Regions from separate parts of the Paramicrobacterium fandaimingii genome, predicted to be linked through region 3. Evidence: predicted binding sites of a transcription regulator. Region 3 holds the regulator's gene; each other region holds the start of a gene.

Region 1 (5,918 bases), 1.6 Mb from region 3:
AAGACACTATCGCGAGAGGCTGTGTCGGCCATGAGTTTGGTCGCACAGCAACGACGCGGCCGTCGACCAATCGGTCGGCGGCCGCGTCGCATTCCTTCGCTTACGCCGCGGCGACGTCGTCGAACTCTGGTGCCGGTTCGGCACTCGCCGAGTTCACGACGATCTTGCGGGGCTTCGCGCGCTCACTCACGGGGATCATGATGCTCAGCACGCCGTTGTCGTAGCTCGCGCTGATCTTCTCGGTGTCGACACCCTGTCCGAGGCTCAGCTGGCGCAGATACGACGCAGGTCCCCGCTCGCGGGTGATCCACCTCACACCGTCGCCGCCTGACACCGGGCGCTGCGCGCGAATGGTCAGAAGCTGGCCGTCCACGTCGATGTCGACCGATCCCGGGTCAATCCCGGGCACGTCGGCGTTGAGCACATACGTGTCGCTGTCGCGATACAGATCCATCGGCATCTTTCGCGGCCCAGCGGGCGAGTCGGCGAATGCGCTGGCAAACGAGGCGAACTCGCGGAATGGGTCAAATGTTGCAGTCATTAGGTAACCTCCAAAACTTGAGTGTGTATTACTCAACGGCAACGGAGATGAGCACGCACCTATTCCGTGTGCTCACTTTTCTGCCTCGCTGACAGCGAACATGCGCTCGGGCATGCACAGTCTTCGGCGACTCGCACCTACATGGGCCCCGTCGTCATGCCGAAGCGACGATCGGGGTCAAGACGGTCGAGCACCTTCGCCATAATGCGCCTCATGTCGGCGACGTCACGCTCGTCTAGGGCGTCAATCACGCTCTGGCGCACGGTGTCGACGTGACCGGGAGCCGTCTCGAGCACCTTCTGCCACCCGTCGTCTGTGAGCTGGGCGTTGATCGCGCGGCGGTCGTCGACGTCGGGGACTCGCCTGACATAGCCTCGCCGCTCAAGGCGCGAGACGACATGGGACAGGCGGGGGAGCGTCGCGTTTGTGCGCGAGGCGAGTCGGGTCATGCGCAAAGACCGGCCTTCTGCCTCAGAGAGCATGGCCAGAGTGAAGTATTCGAAGTGCGTCAGATCGGCGTCGTGTTGAAGCTGAGTATCGAGAGCGCCGGGCAACAGCTCAACAACCGCGACGAGTCGAGTCCACGCCGCAAGCTGCTCAGGCGAGAGCCAGTGAGGTTCTGTCATACCCCCATTCTACCTTTAGTTGATGCGACAAGTAGTTCGTGCTCCATTCCTTGTAGCAACAACTACGGGAACACGCGGTTCCCTCGAGTCGCTCGGTTTCCTCCAGCTCACTCTCGCCGCTGGTGAGAGTGAGCTGGACAACCGGATTCGCCATGGGGAAGTCGATGCGGTAACTCTATTGACTGGTTATTATGCCCGAGATTCATCCGATCTCGGGCATCGTCGCGTGTGGGCAGTGGACGTAGACTAGCGAATGAAAAGGGGGCCTATTGGGAGAATCAGACGACACCCGGTTTGACCGGGATTCGGATACAGCGTTCCGGTCGCGCGAGCACGCGAGCGACTCCGCAGATCCGACAGCCCCTGAGCCCGTCCACGATGCGCCGCGCTTCTCGATAGACGAGCCTGTCATTCGAGTTGACGACCGAAAGCGTTTTGATCGTGACGACGTCGTCCACCGCAAAGGCTATTACTCGCTCTCGACGGGAACGTTCACTCCTCGCGATGCGATGATCTCGGATCTCATCGCCATTGCAGAAGCACTGGAGCAGGCGGAGATCGACTACCTCCTGGTGCGCGGAGAAGACGACCAGGAGACCATCGCCGTTGATCGACGCGACCGCCGCGCAGTTGAAGCGACCTTCGCCGGTGCCTTCGCCAATGAGCCGTTCTACGCGCTCACCCTGCCGAAGAAGCACAACCACGACGTTTCAGCCGCGCCCTTCTACACGGTCGACAAGGATGCTCGGGCCCTTCTCATCGCCGACGGAGCACTCTCGACGGATCCGAAGGCCAAGGTGCTCCGACTCTTTCGGCCACGCGTCGAACCGATCGGGCGACTCCGTTATGGGCCGAAGTCAGCCCCGCAGCTGGAGTTCTGGAGTTTCGGAGAGCAGACGATCGTCGCGCCGACTCCGAACGCGCTCACACGTCAGCAGCTTGACCGCTCGGAAGCCGTTATCGCGACAGTCACGCGCTTCGGCAGGGAATGGCCGACTCTCGAGAACATGTTCGCAGAACTCGCGAGTGACGTCGGGTTCGACATCGACATTGTCTTCTCGTGGGTCGACGGGTCAAGCGCCGATTACCAAAAAGCGCGCGCAGAGCAGATGGAGGGCGTTGTCGTGGGGGAGGGCGACGACTCCGTCGCCCGTTTTCGCCAGATTGACGAACTCAAGTATGCCCTCAGGAGCATCTACCTCTTTGCGCCCTGGGTCCGACGCATCTTCATCGCCTCCGACTCCCCGCCACCAGCCTGGCTCAAGCACCACCCCAAGGTCACCTTCGTTCCGGCCGAGAAGCACTTTGCCGACCCGAGCGTGCTTCCGACACACAACTCTCACGCCGTCGAAAGCCAGCTTCAGCACATTCCCGGTCTCGCGGAGCACTTTTTATATTCCAATGACGACATGTTCTTCGGACGCACTGTAAGCCCCGATCTCTTCTTCTCACCAGGTGGTGTCACCAAGTTTGTCGAAGCACGCACGCGTATCGGACTCGGAGACACCGATCCCGGGCGCAGCGGCCACGAGAATGCCGCCCGTGTGAATCGTGAAGTCTTGCGCGCGCGATTTGGGAAGGTGACGACGCGGCATCTCGAGCATTGTGCCGCACCGCTGCGTGTGAGCGTTCTCTCCGAGATGGAGCGAGAGTTCCCGGACGAATTCCGTCGTACCGCTGCCGCGCGGTTTCGCTCCGCCACCGACATCTCCGTGACCAACTCGTTCTATCACTACTACGCACTCATGACCGGGCGTGCTGTCGAGCAGCGGCAAGCGAAGGTGAAGTACATCGAAACGACGCTGAAGAGCGCCGTCCCCGCCTTGGAACGCCTTCTGCGCAAACGGGATCAAGACATGTTCTGCCTCAATGACGGTTCACACCCTGAGCTGAGTGACGCCGAGCGAACTCGGGCAGTGCTCAACTTTCTCAACCGGTACTTCCCATTCCCCGCACCGTGGGAGAAGGAAGAACTCTAGTCAGCCGGCACATGACGTCGACAGCCGCCAGAACCTCTCTCTCGCGCGTGGCAATGGATTCACGACCGGAACGTCGTCAATCTGCATCACCCGGAGCCTTCTGCAGTACGCGCCGGCGTGTGCCCCACAGGAACATCTTCAACACAACCGTTCCCTTCCAGGGCTCAGCAGTGCCCGTGGCATTGCTTCTTCGTCCACAGGCAGAAACTTTGGTGAGTTATCCACAATGGGTGGTTGACCGGGTGTTCTGTCGGTGGGAGTGTCGGTGGGTCCTGCGATACTTTGGTCATGCACGAAGCAGTCGCAGCACCTGGTTTCGAACCCAATGAGGGTCCGGATGCTGTCGCTGTGCGTGCCGCGGAGAAGACTCTGGCCGATGCTGCAGAACTGGCCTCGATCGACCCGACATCACTTTCCGCCGATACCCTGTTGACCTATACGGGCCTTCTCAGCAACATCTCCCGCATCATCGAGGGCCAGCAAGTCGGCAACGTGGGCGACATTGCTCGCCGGTCTGACACGGATGCCGGGTTTGATGGTCTCGCTGCCCGTCACGGGGCGAAGAGCCCCACAGCATTGTTTGAGGTGATCACGGGGGCGAAGAACTCCACAGCGTATCGGTTCGCGACAGTCGCGAAACACACAACACCGAGAGTCTCAGACACCGGGCTGCCTCTCGACCCGGTGTTCGCTCAGACCGCGGACGCGCTCGCCCAAGGCACGATTGGTCTTGATGTTGCCGAGTCGATCACCAGCACGTTGGCACCTGTCCTGCCCCGGGTTTCCCCCGAGCAGATCGACTGGGCCGAGAAAACGCTGATCGGTAATGCGACGGGTGCGTTCGGTGAAGTGCCGTTCACGGCGGATGCTGTGCGGCAGCAGGCCCGCGTGTTTCGTGTTGCTCTGGACCCTGACGGTGTCGAACCCACAGCAGAAGAGCTCCATGAGGCACGCAAACTGGTCTTCAAACACCAAGACGACGGATCGATGAAGATCACCGGGGTGCTCTCACCGGAACAGGCAGCGCAGGTGACACCCGTATTTGACGCGTGCATGTCAAAGCGCACGAGCCCAACGTTTATGCATGCTGAGGAGCTCGCCGCGACCAAGCAAGCACCCGAAGAACGCTCAAAGCAGCAGGAACGCGCAGACGTGTTCACGTCGATCATCGCCGGTGTCGGCAAACAACACTCCACACCGAAACTGCACGGGCGTGGCCCAACAGTGATGATCACGGTGAAGAACGAGGACCTCGACGCCGGTACCGGTGCAGCCTGGTCACCAGGAACACCAGCACCACTACCGATGAGCTTTGTGGCACAGATGCAATGCGATGGCGACACCCGCCAGGTACACATCGACGAACACGGCGACGTGTTGAACCTCGGGAACGCCAGACGGTTCTTCACCGCGAAGCAGCGCTTGGCGTTGATCGCCCGTGATGGGAACACCTGTGTTGTCGAGGACTGCAACGTGGCCGCCTGGCTGTGTGAAGCCCACCACATACACAGATACGAAGATGGCGGTCCCACCGACCTCGACAACGGTGTTTTGGCGTGTTGGTATCATCATCGGCTCCTCGACCACGACGACTGGACCATCACCCGCGACGAAAACGGCCGCCCCAGACTGACCCCACCAGACTGGTACGTGAACCGACGGTATCTGGGGCAGCGACGCGCTCCCGGAGACGACGACAGTGACCCGCCAGACGATCATCGAGATACCGGGCCGCGCACCTGACGTACGCGGCGGCCCCGACACACCCAACGCACGAGCCAAACAGCTCGCAGCGCTACGAGGTGTGCCCGGCGGACAACCCGAACCGCAACGCTCTCTGGCGCACGCTTAACTTACCGGCAGCGAGACACTCTCCCTAGCCAACCGATGCAGGAATCCGTCGCGCCGCCGCCTCGGCGGCCTGCGTACGCGAAAGCGGAATCTCGATACCGTCTGAATCCAGACGCCTCGCGGTCTCATCGGCATCGACATAGTCAAGCGCCCGATACTGACCAAGCGGCACAACCGAGTGCAACACGGTGCTCTCATAGACATGAACGAGGTTGAACGCTCGCGCACCATCGTGCCCGCGCGTTCCGCCCACCGGCACATTGAGATCTTGCGTATAGCAGCTCGCCGAGGCCACAGACACGGGAATGCCCTCGAACGTCGCCATCGAGGAATAGTGAAGATGTCCCGCAATGATGCTGCGCACATCCGATCCCCGCAAAACGTCAGCCAACGTGTTCTGATCCCGAAGCTCCACGCTGACGGCAAGATCGAGCACGCTCGGAATCGGCGGATGATGCATGGCGAGAATTGTTCCATGCGGTGCCGGCACCGCGAGCTGCTCACGCAGCCAGACGAGCTGCTCCTCGGTCAGATCACCGTAGTGCTCGCCGGGGACACTTGTGTCAATGGTGATCACCCGGAGGCCATTGAGGTCGTAGACCCGATTGACAGGTCGCATGCTCGGTGGCTCGCGGAGCAATTCGACACGCAACGCCGCTCGGTTGTCATGGTTGCCCATGGCCCAGATCACACGGGCGCCGAGTCTCTCGGCCGCGGGCTCGACGATGTTGCGAAGCAGATCGTATGCCTCTGGTTCGCCCTTGTCTGCGAGGTCGCCCGTAAAGACGATCGCATCTGGCCGACCCTCAGAGGCCTCGACCTCGTCAAACAGCTCGCGCAACTGCGCCGCTGGATCGACAACATCGTAGAGTCGGCGGCCCCCACCGAGAAGGTGAGTGTCACTGATGTGCAGAAGAAAGT
Region 2 (5,918 bases), 630 kb from region 3:
AGTTCGTGAGCGGCAGAATACCTGGGCCGTAGAACAGCCACGTCGCCCCGATGAGCAGAATGAGGCTTCCGAGCGTCGCCAGAAAGAACGGCAGCGGCATTCCCCGCAAGGCGATGGGTGACACGAGCATGAGCAGGCCGAAGATCGCCGAAAGGCCGACGGCGAAGACGTTGTGCACAGGGACGCTCACGTTGACAGGCACAAGGCCGATGCCCGCGAGAGCCACGCCCATGGCGATGAACAATACCGATACGAGGGGCGCCGCCCGGCGGTAGCGAATCACGCGGGCCGAGTGCAGGTTGCGGATGTCGCGATCGACGTAGAGCGCGAACGTGGTGACGAGAATGCCGGCGACGACGAGAATCGCGTTGAAGCTGATGCTCGGGCGGTTGCCATACGCGCCAAGTGCGCTGATCTGATACCGCCACCAGACGGGGTCCGTCGACGTTGCCATGGCTGTGAGCAGGCCGACACCGACGAAGAGAAACATGCGCTGCGACAGGCTCACGGTGTTGAGTCGCGACACGGCGAGATAGAGCATGTACGCCGCAAGCCCTGTGACGACGGCGCAGCCGATCGACGCGCTCACCGGGTCGATGGTGAGACGCCGAAACGCAAGCTGCACGACGAAAAGGAGAACAGCGGTCGCGAGCGCGCCGAGTGCCGTGTGCACGATTGCGACGACAACGGCATCGAGCAGAAACTTCCATGACGGCAGCTCGAGACGCCACTCCTGGCCGTCAAGTCGGCGCGAGCGCCAGTAGCCCACCCCCGCGGCTAGGGTTCCGAGCACGACGACGGCGCTCACGGAGACCATGCCGATCGACCAGCGGCCCCACTCCCAATCCGTCCAGATCGGCACAGACATGCCGCCGAAGACGATGAACGCGAAAGCCCCGGCGATGAGGGCAGCACTCACCCCGGCGAGGAGCGCTTCGACCTCAACATTGATGCCGCGCCGGCCGTCGCGTCGCGTCGACGCGGAAGCGGCGCGAGCGGGTCGACGAACGGCAGACATCACAGTGTCAAGTGTAGAGAAGAGCGCTGACCCGCCGCTCAGTTAAGACGGCCGACGCTCGCGAGCGCCATGCGCAGCAGAGTGCCGCGCCCGCCCTCCATCTCGGCGGCAACGGCTTCAGACTGCGCCTCCTCCGGCGGCATCCACGTGAGCTCGAGCGCATCCTGTCTGGGTTCGCACGTCCCCGTGACCGGAACGACATAGGCAAGCGAGACGGCGTGCTGCCGTTCGTCACTGAACGGTGAAAGCCCGGGCATGGGAAAGTACTCGGCAATGGTGAACGGCGTCGGCGATGCGGGAAGCAGCGGAAATGCCATGGGTCCGAGATCTTTCTCGAGGTGTCGGAACAGGGCGTCGCGCAGCGTCTCGCCGTACATGACGCGTCCGGAGACGAGTGTGCGCGTCATCTGACCGGTCGCCGTGGCACGCAGCAGAACGCCGACTTCGGTGACGACGCCCATGCCGTCGACGCGAGCGGGCACCGCTTCAACGTAAAGAAGCGGTAGGCGATGCCGAATCTGCTCGAGCTCGATGTCAGTGAGCCAGCCGGGCGCCGGAGTGCCGCGCGGCTCATCCGGCTCGTCGGGCTGATCGGGGTCTGGAGTGCGAACGGCCATGCTCCATTGTTGCAAGGTCGAGCCTCGGCGGTGTCGGAGCGCGCCGGTAAGCTGGTTTTCACAGCGACCATGGGAGGTTTTTCAGCGATGAGCAGTGAGCCGACAAGCACAGTGATCGACCCAGACGCCGTCATCTGGTCGGCATCTGAGGCCGACCGGGAGGGCCGGCCGCTCCTTGTGCTGATGCACGGATACGGGTCACACGAGGGCGACCTCTTCGGTCTCGCACCTTCCCTTCCGCTTGAGCCCGTGATCGCTGCGCTGCGCGCGCCGCATGCCGCACCGTGGCCTCTCGATGGCTGGTCGTGGTTCACGGCAAAAGCCGAAGGTGGCCCCCGTCGAGACGAAGTGAACGACTCGGCGGATGCTGTCATCGCGTGGCTCGACAGTCTCACCGTGAAGCCGACGTCCGTTGGGCTTCTCGGGTTTTCGCAGGGCGGCGCAATGGTGCTGCAGCTTCTGCGGCGCGACCCGAAGCGCTTCGGGTACGGCCTCGTCATGTCGGGGTTCGTGACGCCGGGCGATGAGCCCGGCGATGTCGAGCTCGCAGAGAGCAAACCGCCGGTGTTCTGGGGGCGCGGAACGATCGACGAGGTCATCGCCGATTCGGCGATTGTGCGCACCACCGATTGGCTTCCCGCGCATTCCACACTTTCGGGGCGTATTTACGAGGGCCTCGGGCACGGCATCAATCCGCAGGGCGTCGCCGACGCCCGAGCCTTCATCGAGCGCAACCTCTGACCAGCGCTCATGATGACCTCCGCATCGCCATCGCCATCCCATCCTCCCGTCGTTCTTTTTGTCTGCGTGCACAATGCCGGGCGCTCGCAGATGGCCGCAGGCTTTCTCTCCGCTTTCGGCGGCAACGCCGTTGAGGTGCGCTCGGCGGGGTCGATGCCCGCAGACCAGATCAACCCGACCGCCGTCGAGGCGATGGCCGAGGTTGGCATCGATATCACGGCCGAGACCCCCACGGTGCTCACAACGGATGCTGTGAAAGAAGCGGATGCTGTCGTCACGATGGGCTGCGGCGACGCCTGCCCTGTCTTCCCTGGCAAACGCTACGAAGACTGGCAGCTGGACGATCCGGCGGGGCAGGGCATCGATGCGGTGCGACCGATCCGTGACGAGATCCGCTCGCGCATCCTGACGCTCATGAACGAGCTTGGCATCGAGCGCCGGCGCTAAACCTGAGCCCTAAACCCGAGCACACGGAACCCGAGACACGGACCCCGAGACACGGACCCCGAGACACGGACCCCGAGCACACGCCGGAGCCGTGCGGCTACGCAGATGCGATCTTTCCGCCGTACATATGTTCGACAGGAATGTCGGTGGTTCGTGATGTACTTCGTACATGGTTGATTTCAATGAGTTTGTGAAGCCGCCGGGTGGTGATGATCCGTCTCCTGGTTCGGCTGGGGCGTCTGCTGATCTGTTGTCGGTGATGGTTGACAGTGTTGCGGAGCAGCAGGAGCTGCTTTCGAGCATGCAGGCGCGGGTTTTCATGTTGGTGAGTCGAACTGTGCAGTTCGCGTTGCGCAATGATCGCGTGTTTGTTCGCGACGAGACGGCGTCGCTGGCGTCGCGTGAGGAGTGGACGCGGCGTGCTCTGATCTCCGAGCTTGCTCTCGCTCTTCACCTGTCGGAGCGGAAGGTCGCGTCGATGGTGCAGACCAGTGAGACTCTGGTCACCGAGTTGCCCGAGACGCTGTCGGCGTTGCACGACGGGCAGATCTCGGTGCAGCACGCAGAGATCATGGTCTCGCAAGCTGAAGGGCTTGATGCTCAGCAGAAGCGCGAGTTCGAGTCCACAGCCATTCAGACGGCACTATCGACGACGCCTCCGCAGTTCCGCTCTGCTGCCGCTGCGATTCGTGAGCGGTTGAATCCAGATTCCGCAGCCGAACGCAAGCATCGGGCGATGGAGAACCGTCATATCGAAGTGGCACCGCTTCCGGACGGCATGGGGTGCCTGTCGGTGATCGGCCCGATTGAGAAGATCAAGGGAATCGAGGCAGCAGCCCGCAACACGGCACGGTCGCTGAAAGCGGCTGGCGATGATCGCACGGTGTCACAGATCACCGCAGATGCCGTTCTCGACGCTACGATGACCGGCTTCACCGTTGACGTGTCATCGCGTGAAGAGATTCGGGCGGCGACGATTCGGCCGACGGTGCATGTGACGGTGCCAGTGATGACGTTGCTCGGGCGCTCGAACGAAACCGGCACACTTGACGGGTATGGTCCGATCGATGCCGACACCGCCCGCGAGTTGGCCGCCGATGCACCGAGTTTTACCCGGCTGCTCACCCACCCCGAGACCGGCACCGTGCTCTCTGTCGGGCGCGATAGCTATGCGGTGCCCGCCGATCTGCGTCGGCTTGTCGAGATCCGAGACGAGACCTGCGGATTCGCCGGCTGCAACCGGCCCGCATCGCAGTGCGATATTGATCACCGGAAGGATTGGCAATACGGCGGTCACACCAGCAACGACAACCTGCAGGCCCTCTGCCCAGCGCATCACCAGTTGAAACACGAGTCAACATGGCAGGTGAACCGTGCCGATGACGGCACGATCGTGTGGACGTCTCCGCTGGGACGCCAGTACATGGTTCGCCCCAACGGTGAACCCGGCTTCAAACGAATCGTGAAATTCGAAGAATCGGAGCAGGCAACCGTTCCTGCCGCTCCGGAAAGGAAGCATTTTCCCGACAACCCTCCGTTCTGATCTCGGCGATTCTGAGGCCGGGTTCGTGCACCTGAGTTAACGCGCACAGCTGGTTCCGATCGCGACGTATCGACAAGAACCGGCAGGCCTGGAGCAGAGCCAACACACAGCGCTTCGACTGCGTCGAAGCGGTCTGAGCCGCGCCCCCATCCCGGTGGCCTCGATTTCCTTCGCGACGTCGTAGCGGTCGACACTGCATCTGGCGCGATCTCGCCCCACGATGAGTCGAGCCGCCAGAAGTTTCGGTCGGAGTCCGTTCGGGTGACACTCCTGCCAAAGACCGGCGCGCCCTCCCAGTTGGCCGTCTCACTCGAGCGCCTCGACGCCGTGTCTCAAGATACTCGGTGATGCCGGGATTCCTGAGCGCGAGCAGCGTAGACGCTTGGCCTCCTAACGCATTGTCAATGACGCACGGACCGAGCTCGTCAGCGCACGTACACAAACCGTCACGACAACCTCTTCAACACCCTGATCAGCGAACGCACTGACCGGCTCGCACGTCGCGACGTGACGAGGCGTACCTCCCTGAGTGGGGCGTCTCGCGCATTGATCACATCCGATTGCGCGCTGTCTCCGAATACCTCGAGAGCACACCGTCGCAGGTGAAGTTGGAGGAGACCATGACCAAGCGCAGAAGTGGTAAGCGATTCATCGTATGGGCGGCGCTCTCGGGCGTGATCGGCGGCGCGGTTTTCCTCGCCACCGCAGAGCTGTTTGCGCTGCTCTTCGCGCGCGCAGCCAGCCCCATCCTCGCGGTAGGTGGGTTCGTGATCGACATCGTGCCGCAACCCTTCAAGGAGTTCGCGATCGCCACCTTCGGCGAGTACGACAAGATTGCCTTGCTCGCAGGGCTTGCTCTGGCCGTGCTCATCGCCTCGGCGATCGCGGGAATCGTGCAGCTGGTGCGTCCTCCCCTCGGAGTCGTCGCGCTGGTCGTCGCGGGCATCCTCTCGACCGCGGCGATCCTGACCCGCGCCGGCGCGACGCCGCTTGCCTTTCTCCCGCCTCTCCTTGGCACGATCGTCGGATCCTTCCTGCTCGCGCTCCTCAGCCGGCGGCTGCAAGCGTGGCGAGCATCGACCGCCCTCAAACGGAATCTCGAGGACGGAGCGGCCAGTGATGCGAGAACGACAGACATCGAGCCCGCCGCCTCCGAGACGTCGCCGACCAGGCTCGACAGACGGCGATTCTTTATGATGGCGGCTATCGCAGGCGCCTCCGCGATCGTCGTCGGCATCACCGCACGCACCGTGAGTATGGCAGCGGCATCGGTAGAGTCGATCCGCAGCGCCCTCAAGCTCCCGTCCCCGCGCACGAGCGTGACCGTGCCAGCTGGTGCAGATCTCAACATTCCCGGGCTGAGTTCGCTCTTCACACCAAACGAGGACTTCTACCGCGTCGATACCGCACTCACCGTGCCCACGATCGACCCCGAGTCCTGGCGCCTCGTGATCGACGGCATGGTCGATCAACGTGTCGAGCTGAGCTTTCAAGACATCCTCGACATGGGGCTCGACGAGTACGCGATCACGCTGACGTGCGTATCGAACGA
Region 3 (5,918 bases):
GCGACGCGTGGGACCGCGACCAGGCGGAATCGTGCGGTGTTCCAGCTGCGGGGGGCCAGCCAGCCGGATCGGTATCGCTTGGCATGCCGTCGCTGCGCGCAGCAACCACGCCGATCTACGATCCAACGGGCGGTGAGCGCTGAACGCACCGCCGCTCATCGTCATCGTCGGCGCGACCGGAACGGGCAAGTCCGAACTGTCCCTTGACGTGGCAGAGACGCTCGCACACCGTGGGCAGCCCGCTGAGGTCGTCAACGCCGACGCCATGCAGCTGTACCGGGGAATGAACATCGGAACGGCCAAGGTGCCGTTGGGCGAGCGCCGCGGCGTGCCCCATCACATGCTCGACGTGCTCGATGTCACCGAAGACGCATCGGTTGCCGCGTACCAGCGAGACACACGCAGCATCATCGTGCGGCTGAGAGACCGCGGCGTCGTTCCGATTCTCGTTGGCGGTTCAGGACTGTACGTCTCCAGTGTGATCTACCCGTTCGAATTTCCGGGAACGGATGCGCGCATTCGGGCCCGCCTCGAGCTCGAGCTCGATGAGAAGGGCGTTGGGGCCCTTGCCCGACGCCTTTTCGCACTCGATGAGGAGGTGGCACAGCGAGTCGGCTCGACGAACGCTCGCCGCATTGTTCGTGCTCTTGAAGTCGCGGAGCTCACAGGAGACCCGTCGCGCGGCATGCTCCCGGCAGACCCGCTACCCGTGTATCCGTCTCTTCTGCTCGGCCTGGACGCGCCCCGAGACGTTCTCGTCCCGCGATTGAACTCTCGGGTGACGCGAATGTGGCATAACGGGCTCGTTGACGAAGTTCGCAGCCTGCTGCAGAACGGACTTGAACGCTCGACAACGGCGGGCCGCGCGATCGGCTACGCGCAGGCGGCAGCTCAGATCGCCGGAGAGCTGAGCGCAGACGAAGCCATCGACCGAACCCAGCAACTGACCCGCCGGTACGCGCGCCGCCAGGTCAGCTGGTTCAAGAGATACGAGCATATGATGTGGCTCGATGCCGAATCTGCGTCGCTGAGTGACGAAGCTGCCCGCGCTTTCGATGACCACGTGGCCGCCCTCTAGACTTGGCATATGGCGACGACCCTCCAGTTCACCAAAGGCCACGGCACAGGCAACGACTTCATTCTCTATTCGGACCCCGCGGGAGAGTACCCGCTCGCTCCCGAGCAGATTCGTGCACTCTGCGACCGGCACACGGGCATCGGTGCCGATGGTGTCATCAGAGCCGTACGTTCCGTGGCAATTCCGGACGGCGAGGCGGCGATCGCTGAAGATTCCAGTGCGGAATGGTTTATGGATTATTTCAATGCAGACGGAACCGCTGCGGAGATGTGCGGAAACGGCATCCGCGTATTCGCCCGCTATCTGATCGCGAACGGGCTGCTGACGCTCGATACCGGTGAAACTGTTGCCATCGGGACTCGTGCCGGCGTGCGTGACGTGCAGCGCTCGGCCGATGGCTTTCACGTTGATCTCGGCCGGTGGGTGCTTGAAGAGAGTGAGCCTCTCGTTCGTGTCAAGCAGCTGAAGGTCGCTCGCCCTGGGCAAGGCATCAATGTCGGCAACCCCCATATCATCGTTGCCCTTGCCGACCTCGACGAGCTGGCGGACGCCGACCTCACCTACGTTCCCCAGGTGGAGCCAGCGCCCGAACACGGAGCGAACATCGAACTTGTCGTTCCGCGCGACCCCCTGGTCAAGGACGGCATCGGGCGCATCAGCATGCGTGTGCACGAGCGGGGAGTCGGCGAGACGCTGTCGTGCGGAACCGGCGTCGCGGCGTCTGCGCTTGCAACACGACACTGGGCCGGCTCGAAAGCCCCGCACAACTGGCGCGTCGATGTTCCAGGGGGGACGCTCGGCGTGCGCATGTTTGCCGCGGAAGACGGTGAGCACGTCGGACTTTCCGGCCCAGCGGAGCTTGTCTATACGGGAACGATCGACCTGGCCTGAGTCGCTTACTGCACGACGTCGATCGGCTCGGTTGAGCCCGTGTGCCGACGCGTACGCAGCACGCGATAGCCCTTGCTCGACGTGGTACGGGACACGCTGAACTCGTCGGTCAGCTCGTCGTGAAGCCAACGCTGCAAACTGTCAGAACCCAGGTTTCTCTGCACAACGAAGTACCCGTCCGAGCCCGGCAGGAGACGCGGTATCCAGTGCTGCAGCATGCCGTGGAGCTCATTCTTTCCCACGCGAATCGGCGGGTTCGACCAAATTGCGCGAAACCGTATCGCCTCAGGGACGTCCTGGGGCAGCACAGCACGCACCCCATCAAGGCCAAGCGTCTTCGCATTGCTCCGAAGCCGGTCAAGTGCCCGTTCATTGACGTCTACCCCCCACACGGTGGCGTCAGGAGAGAGCAGGCCAAGGCTGAGCGCGATGGGCCCCCAACCGCACCCGAGATCAAGCAGATGACCGCCCTCTGGCGGAGGAGGAGTGCTGCTCAGAAGAACTCGAGTTCCCAGATCAATACGGTCGGGACTGAAGATTCCGTTCGCCGAAGTGAGACTGTGCTGCGCACCCGCCAAATCGACGGTGATGCTCTTGATGGTGAGCTCGCTCCTGGGAGCGCCCGAGAAATAGTGATCGCCGGTCATAGTTAGGTACGTTATCTCAGGCTTCCGACACTAGGCTTAAGGGAAATGGCTGATATGGGCAAGAACAACACCGACGACGACGCTCTCGACCGCATCATCGCGAGTGGGGACGCACGTGCTTTCTCGGTGTTCGGCCGAGCTCAGGCCCTTCATCAAGATGGGTCCGACTCGAACGCAGACGGTGACCAGCTCGATCGCGAGGAGCGGCGTGCGCTTCGCCGCGTCGCGGGGCTCTCGACCGAGCTCGACGACGTCACCGAGGTCGAGTACCGCCAGCTGAGGCTGGAAAACGTCGTGCTGATCGGCGTATATCCCCAGGGATCCGCCGACGACGCCGAAAACTCTCTTCGCGAGCTCTCGGCTCTGTCAGAGACAGCGGGTGCCGTTGTGCTCGATGGTCTGCTGCAACGACGTCCGCACCCGGATCCGAGCACCTACCTCGGGCGTGGAAAAGCCGAAGAGCTGCGCGACATCGTGCGCTCGCTGAACGCCGACACGGTGATCGCCGACACAGAGCTTGCTCCAAGCCAGCGACGAGCGCTCGAAGACGTCGTCAAGGTGAAGGTGATCGACCGGACGGCAGTCATCCTCGACATCTTCAGCCAGCACGCGCAGAGCCGTGAAGGCAAAGCACAGGTGGAGCTCGCGCAATTGGAGTACCTGCTTCCTCGACTGCGAGGCTGGGGCGAGTCGATGAGCCGTCAGGCTGGTGGTCAGGTCGGAGGTGCCGGTGCGGGAATGGGCTCGCGTGGACCGGGCGAGACGAAGATCGAGCTTGACCGGCGCCGCATCCACACACGCATGGCGAGACTCCGCAAGCAAATCAAGGGCTTCGGGCCAGCACGTGAAGCAAAGCGTGCAAACAGATCACGATTCGCCGTGCCGTCTGTCGCCATTGTCGGGTACACGAACGCCGGAAAGTCGAGCCTTCTCAACAGGGTGACTCAGGCGGGCGTGCTGGTGGAGAACGCGCTCTTTGCCACGTTGGACTCCACGACGAGGCGCACACGTACCGACGACGGTCGAGAATTTACCTTCTCCGACACTGTCGGCTTTGTTCGAAATCTGCCGCACCAGCTCGTCGAGGCTTTCCGCTCGACTCTCGAAGAGGTGTCGTACGCGGACGTGATCGTGCACGTCGTCGATGCAGCGCACCCCGACCCCGCATCTCAGATCACCACGGTCCACGACGTGATCGGGGACGTCGGCGCGCGCGATATCCCCGAGATCATCGTCTTCAACAAAACAGATCTGATCAATGACGACCAGCGACTTCTGCTCAGGGGCCTCGCGCCGAACGCCGTATTCGCCTCTGCCCGAACCGGCGCTGGGGTAGACGAGCTGCTCGAGACGATCGAGCGGATGCTTCCCCACCCTCCCGTCGAAGTGGCTCTGCTCGTTCCCTACGACCGTGGGGACGTCATTTCGATGCTTCACCGTCGCGGTGAAGTGACGAAAATTGACTATCGGGAAGACGGCACGTACCTCGAGGCGGCGGTTTCCGACGAAATCGCCGCGCAAGTCACGGAATTCGCCGAAGCGCGCTAATCCTCAGACCGAGCGCAGAACGGCGACGACCTTGCCGAGAATGTCCGCGTGGTCGCCGAGAATGGGCTCATAGGCACTGTTGCGGGGGAGCAGCCACGTGTGGCCGTCTCGCTGGCGGAAGACTTTGACTGTTGCCTCCTCGTCGAGCATTGCCGCGACAATGTCGCCATTCTCTGCGGTGGCCTGCTGGCGCACGACAACCCAATCTCCGTCGCAGATAGCGGCGTCGATCATCGACTCGCCCTTGACATGGAGCATGAACAGTTCGCCTTTGCCGACGAGTTGGCGGGGGAGGGGAAAAACCTCCTCGACCTGCTGTTCAGCAGTGATGGGGACGCCAGCGGCGATATTTCCGACGAGGGGAACCATGGTGGCGTCTCCGACGGGTCTTGACGTCTCACCGATGTCGGCGGTCTGAGGAAGGTCGATGAGCACCTCAAGGGCGCGCGGGCGGTTCGGGTCCCGACGCAGGTAACCACTCAGCTCAAGCTGGTTCAGTTGGTGGGTGACACTCGAGAGAGAGGCAAGGCCAACCGCATCGCCGATCTCGCGCATGCTCGGCGGATAGCCATTCTGCGAAACAGTCCGCTGGATGAACTCGAGAATCGCCCTCTGCTTATCGCTCAGATTCTTGCGGCGACGGGTGCGTGTCTTCTTCGTCGGATCCTGTGCCATCGCTCTGCTCCTGTCTCCTCACGAGCCCCGATGTCGGTGGCTCGTGGTGATGTGTTCCCTGTGTTCGAAACTGTATCCGCTTCGGCGGGTCGAGGCAAACATCTATTCGAGTGTGTCGCGGAATTTCTTCGGCGACAACCGAAAAAGATGGTTGACAGTTCGAACAGTCGAAGATAGGTTCGGAACACAGGTTCGTTTCGGCCCTCACCGGCCTGAGGGCCGAAACGAACTCGTCAACGAAGGAGCAGAACGATGACATCCCCGCAGACCAATGCAGCACCCCGGCTTCGTCTCACCGCCCGCGGCCGCGCCGTTCTTACGGGAATCGCTGCTATTCCCTTTGTGTTCGGCATCGCCTTTGGCGCTGTACACGCGAATTCCGCCGTGGCATCCGACTCGTCATCGTCGGCGACCTTCGAATACGTGACCGTCTCCGCCGGTGAATCGCTGTGGATGCTGGCAGAGCGCATCGCGCCTGATCACGACCCCCGCGACGTGGTTGCGGAGATCGTCGACCTCAATCGACTTGAGACGTCATCGGTGGCCGCGGGTGAGCGAATCGCGATCCCGTCACGGTACGAGGAAGCTGTTCGGTAAGCCCATACGATGGAGGGGTGACCACATTCGATGATCTTCCTCTTCGCGACGGCCTTCGCGGCCGCTCTCCGTACGGTGCCCCGCAGGCTCCGGTTCCGATTTCGCTGAACGTCAATGAGAACACACATGGCATTCCAGAGGTTGTGGCGCACGATATCGTTGGGGCTGTTGCAGCGTCGATCATCGGGCTGAATCGCTATCCGGACCGCGAGTTCACCGAACTGCGGCAGGACTTCGCGGCGTATCTGGGGCACGGTATGCGGGCAGAGAATATCTGGGCCGCAAACGGCTCGAACGAGGTGCTGCAGCAGATTCTTCTGGCGTTCGGCGGCCCGGGGCGGACTTTTCTTGGGTTCACTCCCACGTATTCGATGTACCCATTGCTTGCCATGGGGACAAACACACGATGGATCGGTCGCGAGAGGGAAAAGGATTTCGAGCTCTCACCCGAGTACATCGCTCGCGTGATCGCGGAGGACGCG
Region 4 (5,918 bases), 1.5 Mb from region 3:
AGCTGCCCGACCGCGAGCCGAACGCCGAAACACGCATCGAACTTGTCGAGCAGCGCGACGGTCTTGGCCGATACCGGGCGATTCCCCACACGGGTAAGACGCACCAGATTCGTCTGCACATGAACGACCTGGGGCTGCCGATCGTGAACGATCCGTTCTATCCCGAGATTGTCGATGTCTCCATCGACGACTTCTCATCTCCGCTGCAGCTGTTGGCGAAGACGCTGCGCTTCATCGACCCCGTCGATGGCACACCGCGTGAGTTTCAGAGCAGGCGAACTCTCGAGGAGTGGGCAGCCGTCACTCGGTGAAGGGGCTGGCGTTCGGCACCCACGGGGTGTCGTTGTCGTGGTCTTCGGCGTATGCGGTCGGAACAAGAATCTGCCCGGGATAGATCGTGCTGCGGCAGTCGAATCCGGGCTGCACATCGAGTGTCTCGATTTGCCACCAGCGGCGGTCGAAGCGGTCGCAGATGACGCTGGCGACGTCACCAGAGACGACTTCGTAATACCAATATCCTGCGTCGTCTTGCTGTGCTTCGCCCGATGCCCCCGTGCGCGCACCCAAGTCCTGAATCTCGGCAGGGTCGAATTCGGTGGCGGCATCCTCGTCTGAATCGCCCTCATCATCGTCGGCAGGGGCAGGAACCTGTGTGGGTTCGGCGACGACAGACGGCGTCGGGCGCGGGGCGGTGGTTTCAGCATCGCCCTGTGAATCAGAATCACCTGACGAGCAGCCGGCGATGGTGAGCACGAGCCCGAGCGACAGCGCGCATGCCAGCATCCGTGATCTGCCCGAGCGTCCCATGCGGGGGACTCTACCAGCCGATCGTGGCACAGCTCACGCGTGAAACTCAGGCAGTATTGTTGCGTTAATCGCCACGGATTTTCGGAGGTGTGTGTGAGCGACTCAAACAACGTGACGTGGATCATCGGTGCCAGCTCGGGCGTGGGTGCCTCGAGCGCTGTCACACTCGCAGCATCCGGTCGCACGCTCGCGCTCAGCGGGCGTCGCGTCGATGCTCTCGACGAGGTGCGGTCGCGGGTAGAGCAGCAGGGCGGCTCGGCGCTTGTCGTTCCCATGGATGCTGCAGACGACGCATCGACGCGCGACGCACTCGACCGTATCGCCGCGGACGCCGGTACGGTGAGCGAGGTGGTGTTCTGCGCGGGGCTCAATGTGCCGAAGCGCAATTGGGATCTGCTCGAGATCTCTGAGTTTCAGGCTGTCGTGGAGACGAATCTCACTTCCGTCGCGCGCGGCATTGCTGCGGTGCTGCCTGGCATGCGGACGAACGGTGGCGGACGAGTTGTCGTCATCTCGTCGTGGGCTGGCTGGTCGTTCGGACGTGGTGCGGGCGTTGCGTATTCGGCGAGCAAGACCGGCCTTGCATTGCTGACCGAATCGCTCAATGACCAAGAGAGTGCCAATGGCATCAGCGCGACAGTCATCTGTCCTGGTGATATCGACACGGAGTTCGTTGACAAGAGGCCCACGGTTCCGGATGCTGAGGCACGCAGCCGCATGCTCAGCCCAGACGACGTGGCACGTACTGTTGCGTTCGTGCTCGACTCGCCCGCCGAGGTCTGTGTCAATGAGCTGGTGATTTCGCCCGTTCGCAGTCATTCCTATGGAAAATAGCAGGCAATTTTGACGGCTTACCGGAACTGTCGGTTCAACTGTGGCGTGACTCATGGTTTCTGCATGCGGATGGCTTGAGAGAGCACACGTCGTAGCGCTTCGAGCTGTGTGACTCGTGCGTTGGGTGTGTCGGGGCCGCCGCGTACGTCAGGTGCGCGGCCCGGTATCTCGATGATCGTCTGGAGGGTCACTGTTGTCGTCTTCGTTGTCTGTGATGCGGCGTCGCCGTCCTAGATACCGTCGGTTCACATACCAGCCTGGTGGGGTCAGTCTGGGGTGGCCGTTTTTGTCGCGGGAGAGGGACCATTCGCCGCGTTCCAGCAATCTGTGGTGATACCAGCAGACGATCAGGCCATTTGCAACATCTGTTCGGCCGCCGTTTTCCCATCTTTGCACGTGATGCGCTTCACACAGCCACGCCGGAATGTCACAGTCGGCAGCCGCGCAGGTGTTCCCATCACGAGCAATCAACGCCAAACGTTGCTTCGCGGTGAACAACCGTTGCGCGTGCCCGAAGTTCAACACGTCGCCGTGTTCGTCAATGTGCACCTGGCGGGTGTCGCCATCGCACTGCATCTGTGTCACAAACGACATCGGCAACGGTGCTGGTGTTCCCGGTGACCAGGCAGCACCGGTACCGGCGTCGAGGTCCTCGTTCTTCACGGTGACCATCACCGTGGGACCGCGGCCGTGGAGTTTCGGTGTGGACGTCATCTTCCCCACACCGGCGATCATCGCGGTGAACGCGTCTGCGCGTTCCTGCGGCTTCGACCGGGGTTCCGATTCCTGGCCGTGCGCGGAGAGTTCCTCGGTGTGCATGAACGTTGGTGAGGTTCTCTTCGACATGCACGCGTCAAACACGGGTGTCACCTGCGCTGCCTGTTCCGGTGAGAGCACACCGGTGATCTTCATTGACCCGTCGTCTTGGTGTTTGAAGACCAGTTTTCGTGCCTCGTGGAGTTCTTCTGCTGTGGGTTCGACACCGTCAGGGTCCAGAGCGACACGGAACACGCGGGCCTGCTGCCGCACAGCATCCGCCGTGAACGGCACTTCACCGAACGCACCCGTCGCATTACCGATCAGAGTCTTCTCGGCCCAGTCGATCTGCTCCGGCGCCACCCGGGGCAGGACAGGTGCCAACGTCGACGTGATCGACTCGGCAACATCCAGACCAATCGTGCCCTCCGACAACGCCTGCGCCGTCTGAGCAAACACGGGCTCGAGAGGTAGCCCGATGTCTGAGACTCGCGGTGTTGTGTGTTTCGCGACAGTCGCGAACCGATACGCGGTGGAGTTCTTCGCCCCCGTGATCACCTCAAACAATGCTGTGGGGCTCTTCGCCCCGTGACGGGCAGCGAGACCATCAAAACCGGCATCCGTGTCAGAACGGCGGGCAATATCTCCGACGTTGCCGACTTGCTGGCCTTCGATAATGCGGGTGATGTTGCTGAGAAGCCCCGTATAGGTCAACAGGGTATCGGCAGTGAGCGCTGCTGGGTCGATCGAGGCCAGCTCTGCAGCACCGGCCAGAGTCTTCTCCGCGGCACGCACAGCAACAGCATCCGGACCCTCATTGGGTTCGAAACCAGGTGCCGCGACTGCTTCGTGCATGACCAAAGTATCGCAGGACCCACCGACACGCCCACCGACAGAACACCCGGTCACACACCCATTGTGGATAACTCGACAAAGTTTCTGCCTGTGGACGAAGAAGCGAGCAGACAGGTCTTCGACAGGGGCCAGAGCCAAAGGGCTGGCCAGCGCGCGAAGGAGTTGCGAGCGTTGTTAGTCTCGCAACGAGTCGCGAGGAGAGCGGCTCTCAAGAAGGTGCTCTACCTCTGCGAGGGTCGCGAACATGATGTCGTTCACGGCCTTCTGCGCAGCATCCGGATTCTTGCTCGCCAGCGCCTCGGCCAGTTCGACGTGGCGCCCAGCCGACGCTGAATCGAGGCTCTGCGCCGTGGAGTACGAACGCGAGGCATTGCTGCCGCGAATGTGCAGCGCCGTCGAGACGGTGTCGGCAAACTGGCCGATCACCGCATTGCCTGTGCCCTCAAGCATGAGCCGGTGGAGGGTTGCATCGGCGGCGAAGAATGTGTGCGGATCGCGGTCTTTGTACGCGCGTTGCATCGCATAGCCAGCCTCGACAACGGCTGCGCGGGCCTCATCGCTCATGCGCAGCGCGGCGAAATGCGCTGCGGCATGCTCGATGCCGAGTCGCAGCTCAAGCAGCTCGTACATCTGCTGCAGGTACTCGGGACCTTCGCCGCGCCACTGCACGACGTGGGGGTTCAGCAGGTCCCACTGGTCGCGCGGCTGCACGCGTGTTCCGCGCTGAGGTCGAGATTCGACGAGCCCCATGGAGCTGAGTGTGCGGATGCCCTCGCGCACGACGGAGCGCGAGATGTCGAGCTGTTCGCACACCTGCTCTGCGTAGATGATCGACCCGATCGGGAGCTCACCCGTGACGATCTGCTGCCCGATGACGTCGACGACGCGGTCGTAGAGCCCGTGGCCGCGTCGTGCGTTGAAGCGCGTGCGAGGCGGGGGCAACGGTGGCACATCTGATCGCCACCTGATGGCGCCGCGTTCGTCATCTGTGGTCATGCGCCGTCTCCCTCCTCCGCTGTCTTCACGTCTCAGTCTGTGTGGTATGCCTCTGATGGAATCTGCGTAGCGAGTTTGCCGCCGCTCACATCGATGAGCGACCCGGTAATGTATGACGCCTGGTCAGAGGCGAGAAAGCAAATCAGGTTCGCGATGTCGTCCGTACTGCCCCAGCGTCGCAGCGTCAGGGTGTCGAGAAGTTCGCTCTGCTTGTCGTCGGGGAGCTCGGCGAAGTGATTCATCTGTGTGGGGATCATTCCTGGCGCATATGCGTTCACGGTGATATTCCACGGCCCCAGCTCACCCGCGAGACCTCGAGTGAAGTGGGCGACCGCCGCCTTCGACGTGGCGTAGGCGACGCTGCGAACGCGCGGCGAGATCGCGGCAAATGATGCCGCATTGATGATGCGGCCTGCGCGTTGCTTCTTCATGTACGGTGCCACGGCCTTGCACATGAGGAACGTGCCTTTCACATTCACATCCTGAATGACGTCCCAGGTGCTCTCGTCGAGCTCATCGATGGGCGCATCGCCGACAACGCCCGCGTTGTTGACAAGAATGTCGATGCGACCGAGCGCCGTGTGTGCGTCGGCAAGCAGCTCGGCAATGCGGCCGGCGTCGCGCACGTCGCACGTGTATCCGAGTGAAAGCGGATCGATGGCTGCGAGCTCGTTGGTGACGTTTGCGATGTCATCGCTGTTGACGTCGCAGGCGACAACGTGCACGCCTTCGCGAGCGAGGGAAAGTGCGATATCCCGGCCTATTCCGCGGCCAGCCCCGGTGATGACGGCGACCTTGTCGCCCAGATCTATGTGCATGTCGGCTCCATTGCCCCGTGACGCCCTGCGGTCACGTTTTGATCACGTCATTGATACGTAATACTTATTGTATATACCCTAGAGACTGACGACGCATCAGTGTCTGCCACAGTGCAAGGAAGCACAGGAGGTCAAGCAATGAAGTTTGGATCGGCAAAGCGAGTCGTGGCCCTAGCCGCGGCAGCGCTGCTCAGCGCAGGCGTACTCACCGCCTGCAGCAGTGGCGGTGGTGGAGACGACGGAGGATCGAAGACCCTCAACGTCACCCTCGCCAATCACGTCTGGACTGACGTGATCACGAAGAAGATCTCGGAGTTCGAGAAGGAATCGGGCCTCAAAGTTGTCGTCAATCAGCTGAGTGAAGATCAGCTCGTCGACAACTACAAGGTGAAGCTCAACGCAGGGTCAAGTGACGTCGACGTCATGATGTACCGACCGCTGCAGGTAGGAAAGCTCTTCGGTCAGAGCGGCTACTTCGCCGACATCACCGACAAGGTGAATGACGCGGGGGACTGGAACTGGGATGACTTCCAGTCCGGGCCCGTTGGCTTGACCACGTACGAGGACAAGGTCGTCGGAGTTCCGATGATCACCGAGAACGAGATGGTCTACTACCGCAAGGATCTTCTGGAGAAGTCGGGCCTTGAGGTTCCGACGACGATGGACGAGCTGATGAATGCGGCAAAGACCATCAAGGAAGACAACGATGGTGTCGCGGGAATCGTCATGCGCAGTCAGGCCTCGGCCGCTGTCACGCAGTTCTCTGGATTCCTCTACAGCTTCGGCGGTACGTGGGAAGACGACGACGGCAACTCGACAATCGGCAGCGATGAGGCGAAGGAAGCCTACGCG

The links. Region 3 encodes LexA, which represses DNA repair genes until DNA is damaged. Its sites were predicted from a motif close to TCGAACANNTGTTCGA; they were not measured.
Region 1: the regulator LexA is predicted to act here: its motif matches at 3,381-3,396, upstream of HCR84_RS17395 (HNH endonuclease signature motif containing protein).
Region 2: the regulator LexA is predicted to act here: its motif matches at 2,943-2,958, upstream of HCR84_RS12845 (HNH endonuclease signature motif containing protein).
Region 4: the regulator LexA is predicted to act here: its motif matches at 3,359-3,374, upstream of HCR84_RS02445 (HNH endonuclease signature motif containing protein).

The regions. Positions count from the first base shown of each region.
Region 1 covers NZ_CP061170.1:3,593,641-3,599,558, forward strand. Annotated here, with positions in the region: gene HCR84_RS17380 (Hsp20/alpha crystallin family protein) at 101-541, opposite strand; gene HCR84_RS17385 (MarR family winged helix-turn-helix transcriptional regulator) at 679-1,167, opposite strand; gene HCR84_RS17390 (stealth family protein) at 1,677-3,146, shown strand; gene HCR84_RS17395 (HNH endonuclease signature motif containing protein) at 3,435-4,889, shown strand; gene HCR84_RS17400 (phosphodiesterase) at 5,023-5,918, opposite strand, start outside.
Region 2 covers NZ_CP061170.1:2,657,570-2,663,487, forward strand. Annotated here, with positions in the region: gene HCR84_RS12825 (DUF998 domain-containing protein) at 1-1,018, opposite strand, end outside; gene HCR84_RS12830 (NUDIX hydrolase family protein) at 1,057-1,635, opposite strand; gene HCR84_RS12835 (alpha/beta hydrolase) at 1,723-2,376, shown strand; gene HCR84_RS12840 (arsenate reductase ArsC) at 2,386-2,823, shown strand; gene HCR84_RS12845 (HNH endonuclease signature motif containing protein) at 2,993-4,366, shown strand; gene HCR84_RS12850 (molybdopterin-dependent oxidoreductase) at 4,987-5,918, shown strand, end outside.
Region 3 covers NZ_CP061170.1:2,028,708-2,034,625, reverse strand. Annotated here, with positions in the region: gene miaB (tRNA (N6-isopentenyl adenosine(37)-C2)-methylthiotransferase MiaB) at 1-143, shown strand, start outside; gene miaA (tRNA (adenosine(37)-N6)-dimethylallyltransferase MiaA) at 140-1,078, shown strand; gene dapF (diaminopimelate epimerase) at 1,088-1,969, shown strand; gene HCR84_RS09840 (class I SAM-dependent methyltransferase) at 1,975-2,616, opposite strand; gene hflX (GTPase HflX) at 2,662-4,164, shown strand; gene lexA (transcriptional repressor LexA) at 4,168-4,839, opposite strand; gene HCR84_RS09825 (hypothetical protein) at 5,092-5,436, shown strand; gene HCR84_RS09820 (histidinol-phosphate transaminase) at 5,454-5,918, shown strand, end outside.
Region 4 covers NZ_CP061170.1:496,495-502,412, forward strand. Annotated here, with positions in the region: gene HCR84_RS02430 (pseudouridine synthase) at 1-311, shown strand, start outside; gene HCR84_RS02435 (hypothetical protein) at 301-807, opposite strand; gene HCR84_RS02440 (SDR family oxidoreductase) at 901-1,641, shown strand; gene HCR84_RS02445 (HNH endonuclease signature motif containing protein) at 1,789-3,252, opposite strand; gene HCR84_RS02450 (FadR/GntR family transcriptional regulator) at 3,427-4,248, opposite strand; gene HCR84_RS02455 (SDR family NAD(P)-dependent oxidoreductase) at 4,281-5,066, opposite strand; gene HCR84_RS02460 (ABC transporter substrate-binding protein) at 5,205-5,918, shown strand, end outside.